Regions from separate parts of the Marinactinospora endophytica genome, predicted to be linked through region 1. Evidence: riboswitches for the same ligand, from Rfam matches in the RefSeq annotation. Region 1 holds a riboswitch; each other region holds the start of a gene.
What was found. Region 1 has a riboswitch for thiamine pyrophosphate ahead of thiD (bifunctional hydroxymethylpyrimidine kinase/phosphomethylpyrimidine kinase). Riboswitches for the same ligand answer to the same signal wherever they lie in the genome.
Positions count from the first base shown of each region.

Region 2: another riboswitch for thiamine pyrophosphate. It lies ahead of thiO (glycine oxidase ThiO); the one in region 1 lies ahead of thiD (bifunctional hydroxymethylpyrimidine kinase/phosphomethylpyrimidine kinase).
Region 3: another riboswitch for thiamine pyrophosphate. It lies ahead of ACYVHU_RS08330 (ECF transporter S component); the one in region 1 lies ahead of thiD (bifunctional hydroxymethylpyrimidine kinase/phosphomethylpyrimidine kinase).

Region 1 is NZ_BAAGVM010000006.1:67,384-69,574, forward strand. It holds gene ACYVHU_RS13225 (serine/threonine-protein kinase) at 1-1,020, shown strand; TPP riboswitch at 1,074-1,168, shown strand; gene thiD (bifunctional hydroxymethylpyrimidine kinase/phosphomethylpyrimidine kinase) at 1,158-1,961, shown strand.
Region 2 is NZ_BAAGVM010000001.1:550,673-552,863, reverse strand. It holds gene thiE (thiamine phosphate synthase) at 1-303, opposite strand, end outside; gene ACYVHU_RS02445 (Rv2175c family DNA-binding protein) at 408-767, opposite strand; TPP riboswitch at 908-1,018, shown strand; gene thiO (glycine oxidase ThiO) at 987-2,174, shown strand.
Region 3 is NZ_BAAGVM010000003.1:378,179-380,369, forward strand. It holds gene glgP (alpha-glucan family phosphorylase) at 1-871, shown strand, start outside; TPP riboswitch at 978-1,084, shown strand; gene ACYVHU_RS08330 (ECF transporter S component) at 1,194-1,799, shown strand; gene ACYVHU_RS08335 (ABC transporter ATP-binding protein) at 1,804-2,191, shown strand, end outside.

The DNA.
Region 1 (2,191 bases):
ATGCCGAGGACGAGTTGCTGTGCCGCCGGGTGGCGGTCAAGTGAGGTCCGGGTCTCCCCCGACCTCGACCCCGACCTGCGCGAGGAGCTGCTGCGCCGCACCATGCGCGAGGCGCGCATCTGCGCGGGGCTGAGCCACCCGTCGATCGTGACCGTCCACGACGTGGTGCGCGAGGCCGACCGGCCCTGGATCGTCATGGAGCTGCTGCGCGGCCGGGCGCTGGACCGGATGGTGGAGGAGGAGGGACCGCTTCCGCCACGTCGGGTGGCCGAGATCGGCCGCCGGCTCGTGGCCGCCCTGGAGGCCGCGCACGCCACGGGCGTGCTGCACCGTGACGTCAAGCCCGGCAACGTCCTGGTGCTGCCGGACGGCCGGGTGGTCCTCACCGACTTCGGCATCGCCGTGTCGGACACGGAGGAGTCGTTGACGCTGACCGGCCGGCTGCCGGGCTCGTCCGGCTACGTGGCGCCGGAGCGGCTGCGGGACGGGACGGTGACGGCCGCCTCGGACCTGTGGTCGCTGGGGGCGACCCTGTACTTCGCGGTGGAGGGGCGGGCCGCCTTCGAGCGCGCCTCGCAGGCGGAGCGGCTCACCGCCGCGCTGGAGGAGCAGCCCGACCCGATGCGGCTGGCCGGACCGTTGCGTCCGGTGCTCAACGGCATGCTCCAGTACGACCCCCGGCACCGGCCTTCGGGGCGCGAACTGGACGTGGCGCTCGCCTCCGTCGCCGACGCCCCACAGGACTCCACCCCCACCCGCCTGGACGTGTCGGAGCTGAAGGGGGCCTGGCGGGAGGTGACGCCGGCCCGGGGCCGGGGGACGATGGCGTGGGCTCCCCCGGCGCCCACCGCGGAGGTGGGAGGGGACGGACGCTGGTGGAGGCTGGCGGTGTCGGTGGTGGCCGGCATCATCACGCTGATCGTCGCGCCGCTGCTGGTGGAGTACCTGTCCTCCCTCCTCATCCCCGACGATCCGCCCGAGCCATCGCCGCAGGTCACCGCCACGCAGGATGCGGGCTGAGCGAACGGGGCGGGACGGGGAACACGGGCGGGGGTCGCGGCGTTGCTATGGTCTGCCTGGGCGCGGGGTGCCGGTCGGGGCCGGCTGAGATCACACCCGTGAACCTGATCTAGTTCGTACTAGCGAAGGAACGTCCGGTGAGCAGTTTCAACATCCTGTCCATCGCGGGTACCGACCCCAGCGGCGGGGCGGGGATCCAGGCCGACCTGAAAGCCTTCTCCGCGCTGGGCGGATATGGCATGAGCGTGGTCACCGCGCTGGTGGCCCAGACCACGACGGGCGTCACCGAGGTCCTCGACGTCCCGCCGGAGTTCGTCACCTCCCAGCTCGACACCCTGCTGGGCGACGTCCGCGTGGACGCGGTGAAGATCGGGATGCTCTCGACCACCGGGGTGATCGAGGCGGTCGCCGGGGCCATCGACCGCCACGGTCTGACCCGGATCGTGCTCGACCCCGTCATGGTGGCCAAGAGCGGTGACCGGTTGCTGGCCGCCGACGCGATCGAGGCGGTGCGGTCGGAGCTGCTGCCGCGCGCCGACCTGATCACGCCGAACCTGCCGGAGGCCGCGGACCTGCTCGGGGAACCCGAGGCGGTCGACCTCGACGGGATGCGGGCGCAGGCCGAGCGGCTGGTCAAGCTGGGCGCCCGCCGGGTGCTGCTCAAGGGCGGACACCTCGACGGGGAGAACAGCACCGACCTGCTGGTCGGGCCGGAGGGCGAGGCCGAGACGTTCACCGCCGCGCGGATCGCGACGGACAACACCCACGGGACCGGGTGCACGCTGTCGTCGGCGATCGCCGCGCTGCGCCCGCAGCGAGCGTCGTGGTCACAGGCGGTCGGCGACGCCAAGAGGTACCTGACCGAGGCGCTGCGCCGCGCCGACGAGCTGGAGGTCGGCCGCGGCAAGGGACCGGTACACCACTTCCACGCCTGGTGGTGACGGCGCCGTCGCCGCCCGACTCCCCTCCGGGAGTGCCGGGGACGGCCGGGCGCACCGGTCGGGCGCGTGCCCCGGTGCGCCTCCGGGCGGCGGCGGGTCCTGGCGCGAGGGTCAGGGTCCTTCGCGCCCCCGCCCTCGCGTTCCGCCCGGTCCTTCGGGCCGGCCCTGTGTCCGGGGTCGCGGAGGCCGCGCGGGGCCCCAGGTGACGGACGCGGGGCGGGCGTCCGACC
Region 2 (2,191 bases), on a different contig from region 1:
GGCGTAGGGGACCGGCAGGTCGTTTTGGCCCAGGTGCAGCACGTCGGCCCGGACGGCGCGGGCGATGTCCGCGCGATCGTTGACGGCCAGCAGCGCGCCATGGCGTTCGCACGCCTCGCGCATGACCTCCAGCGCCTCCAGCTCCTGACGGGCCTCCAGCCCCTTGTCGCGCAACTGGACGATGTCGACGCCGCCGGCCAGGGCCTCGTCGAGGAACCCGGCCAGGTCGCCTCGTTCCCGGCGGGCGTCGGTGCACAGGTAGAGCCGGGCGGATTCCAGGCGTTCTCGCAAGCTCGCATTCACGCCGCCCAGGTTAGGGCGTGCGGCGCGCCCTCCCGCGCGCCGGCCCACCCTGGGCGGGAGGCGTGGCCGGACGGCCGGCCACGCCCGTCGGGTTCACCGTCAGGTCACAGCAGCATGGCCTGGGCACGGCGCCGGACTTCGGTGCCGCGGTTGGCCCGCAGTGCGTCGATGGGCGAGCCCGGCAGCGACTCATCAGAGGTGAACATCCACCGCAGGGACTCCTCCGGGGCGAACCCGCAGTCGGCGAGCACGGTCAGGGTTCCGGGAAGTCCCTTGACGATCTCGCCGTCGGTCACGAAGGCCGCCGGAATCGACAGTTCGCCGTCACGCACGGCCCCGGCGAGTCGGTGCTCGCGGACGAGCTGTTTGATGCGGTTGGGGCTGACGTTCAGGGCCTTGGCGGCCTCCCGGAGAGTCAGCCAGTCGCCGACGAGGGCGTCGGTCTCAGGGTCGATCTGCGTCACGTGACCCAATTTCCCACACCCTTTCCCCTCCCAAACCCGGTTTCCGCCGGTGATCGCTCTAGGCGTAGCCGCCGCCCGCCCTGCCCAGAGCCCCTCCGCGGTCCCCTCGAAAGGGCGCCACTAGGATGGGCGCGAGGACACGAGAACCCCGCGGGAGCCGGGCGGACCCGGCTGAGAGGGAGGCTGACCGCCTCCGACCGCACGAACCTGATCCGGATCATGCCGGCGAAGGGAGCGGAGGGCGACATCATGCGCACGACGACCGACTTCGACGTGATCGTCGCCGGCGGTGGACTGATCGGCCTGGTCACCGCCTGGCGGGCGGCCCGGCTGGGGCTGCGCGTGGCGGTCGCGGCGCCCCACACCCCGGGCGAAGCGTCGGGGGTGGCCGCGGGCATGCTCACCCCGGCCACCGAGGCGACGTTCGGCGAAGAGGCGCTCATGCGCTTCGGGCTCCTCTCGCGCGACCGCTATCCGGAGTTCGTCGCCGAACTCCGCGCCGACAGCGGGCATGACGTGGGCTACCGCACGGAGGGCACCCTCCAGGTCGCCTTCGACACCGACGACCTGGCCAGGCTCACCGAATTGATGGAGCTCCAGGCACGGCTGGGCATCCAGACCCGGCGCCTCACCGGACGCGAGTGCCGAAGGCTGGAGCCGATGGTCGCCCCTTCCGTCCGCGGTGGTCTCCTCGCCCCCGACGACCACTCGGTGGACCCCCGCCGGTTGACGGCCGCGCTGCGCGCCGCCGCGGAACGGCACGGCGCGGCACTGGTGGACGCGAGGGTCGAGGAGGTCGCCGTCTCGGCGGAGCGGGTCCGCGGCGTCCTGCTGGACGACGGCCGGCGGCTGGAGGCCGACCAGGTCGTCCTGGCGGCCGGTACCTGGACTTCGCGTATCGGCGGGCTGCCCGAGGGGGTGGTGCCCCCGCTGCGTCCGGTCAAGGGCCAGCTGCTGCGGCTGCGCACCCCTTCGGGCGAGGAGCCGATCGTGACCCGCACGGTACGGGGGCTGGTCCGCGGCACCCCCGTCTACCTGGTCCCGCGTGTCGACGGCGAGGTCGTGCTCGGCGCCACCCAGGAGGAGATGGGCCACGACACCCGGCTCACCGTCGGGGGCGTCTGGGAGGTCCTGCGCGACGCCCGCGAGCTGGTGCCGGGGGTCACCGAACTGGAGATCGCGGAGACCTGCGTGGGCCTGCGCCCCGGCTCTCCCGACAATGAGCCGCTGCTCGGGCCGACCCGCGTGCCCGGTCTGCACCTGGCCGTCGGTCACTTCCGGCACGGCGTGCTGTTCACGCCGGCGACGGGCGACGCGATGGCCGAGGCGCTGACGACCGGGGAACTCCCCGACTACGCGCGCCGCTTCGCCGCGACCCGGTTCTCGCACGCCTCCGCGACCGTCTGAACAGCCGCACCCGTGCG
Region 3 (2,191 bases), on a different contig from region 1:
GCTGGCCCGCTCGCTCGTCCAGGGCAGCGACGTGTGGCTGAACAACCCCCTGCGCCCGTTGGAGGCGTGCGGCACATCGGGCATGAAGGTCGCGCTCAACGGCGGTCTCAACCTGTCCATCCGCGACGGCTGGTGGGACGAGTGGTTCGACGGCTCCAACGGCTGGGCGATCCCCACCGCCGACGGCGTCGCCGAGCCCGACCGCCGGGACGCGATCGAGGCCGCCGCGCTGTACGACCTGTTCGAGGAGCAGGTCGCCCCGTTGTTCTACGACCACGATGAGGACGACCTGCCCAAGCGCTGGATCGAGATGGTCAAGCACACCCTGGTGTCCCTGGGTCCCAAGGTGCTGGCCACCCGGATGGTGTGCGACTACGTGGAGCGGCTGTACCGTCCCGCCGCCGAGTCCTCCCGGCGGGTGGCCGCCGACGGACTGGCCGGGGTGCGCGACCTCGCCGAGTGGAAACAGCGGGTGGTCCGTTCCTGGCCGGGGGTGCACATCGAGCACGTCGAGGTGGCCGGGGTCGAGGACCCGCCCCAGGTGGGAGGCGAGCTGAAGGTCCGGGCCACGGTCGTGCTCGGCGACCTGGAGCCCGCCGACGTGCGCGTCGAGGTCGCGCTGGGGCGGCTGGACGGCGCGGGAGAGCTGGTCGAGCCGTCGTTCGCCCGGCTTTCCGCCGCCGAGGGGAAACCGGCCGACAGCCCGCTCGTGCGCTACTCCGGCTCGATCCCCCTGGACCGTCCCGGGGCCTGCGGCTACACCGTGCGGGTGCTGCCCGACCACCCGTTGCTCGCGCATCCGGCCGAGCTGGGCCTGATCGTCGTGCCCGAACCACCCGAGGGCATGGTCGCGGGGATGCCGTTGCGTTGACGCCGACCGCCCCGGTCCCGCGGTAGCCGGGGCCGGGGCGGTCTCGTCCGCGGGCATCGGTTCGGGCCGTCCTTGACGGGGCAGGGCGAATGGCGCCCATAATGGGAGAAACCGACAGGGGAGCGCTTCGGCGCTGAGAGTGCGGGGCAGCCCGCAGACCCTTACACACCTGATCTGGGTCATGCCAGCGAAGGAAGTCGTGGGAACCGCCGACCGGCCGTCACACCCCACGCGCCGGTCCGCGTAGGACCTGCGCCGCACGGGTGGCCGGCGGCGCTCTTGGCCTGGGCCCTCTCGCTCTTCTCCACGCGAAGGGACACCCGTGAAACCCTCAACCCCCGCCCACAAGGACCCCGGACCGCCCATCCGACGCCGATGGCGCACCGTCGACATCGTGGTCGCCGCCGTCGTCGGCGTCGCGGTCGGCGTCGTCTTCTGGCTGTGGGGCCTGGTCTGGCAGGCCACCGAGGTCCTGTTCGTCTTCTTCCCACCGGCGCAGGCCGTCCTCTACGGGGTGTGGATGCTGCCGGGCGTGCTCGGCGCGCTGATCATCCGCAAGCCGGGAGCGGCGCTGCTCACCTCCATCACGGCGGCGTCCGTCTCGGCGTTCCTGGGCACCACGTGGGGCCTGACCGTCGTCCTTGAGGGAGCCCTCCAGGGGCTGCTGCCCGAGCTGGTCTTCGCGGCCTTCCTGTACCGGCGGTGGAACGTCGGCGTCAGCGTCCTCGCCGCGATGGCGGCCGGACTGTCCCCCGCGGTCCTCGACAACGTCCGCTACTACCCGACCTGGCCGTTGGAGTACCAGCTCGCCTACGGCGGTCTCGTCCTGATCAGCGCGGCCCTCATCGCCGGGGTCGGCGCGCGGCTGTTGACCACGGCGCTGGCCCGGGCCGGCGCGCTGGCGCCGTTCCCGTCGGCGCGGGGCTGAGGGCATGCCGGATCCGAGCCAGGGGGCCCGCGTCGAGCTCGCCGGATGGGGCTGGCGCCACTCCGGCCGGCGGGAATGGGCGCTGCGCGGTGTGGACCTGACCATCGAACCGGGGGAGCGCGTCCTGCTCCTGGGCGCGTCGGGGGCGGGCAAGAGCACCCTGCTGCACGCCATGGCCGGGCTCACCGGCCCCGAGCGGGCGATCGACGGCGAGCAGGAGGGGAGCCTGCTGGTCGACGGCGAGCCGGCCGCCGCCCGCAGGGGCGGGACCGGCCTGGTCGCCCAGGACCCCGAGACGCAGCTCGTCATGGCCCGGGCCGGCGACGACGTCGCTTTTGGGCCGGAGAACCTCGGAGTGGCGCGCGAGGAGATCTGGCGCCGGGTGGACACGG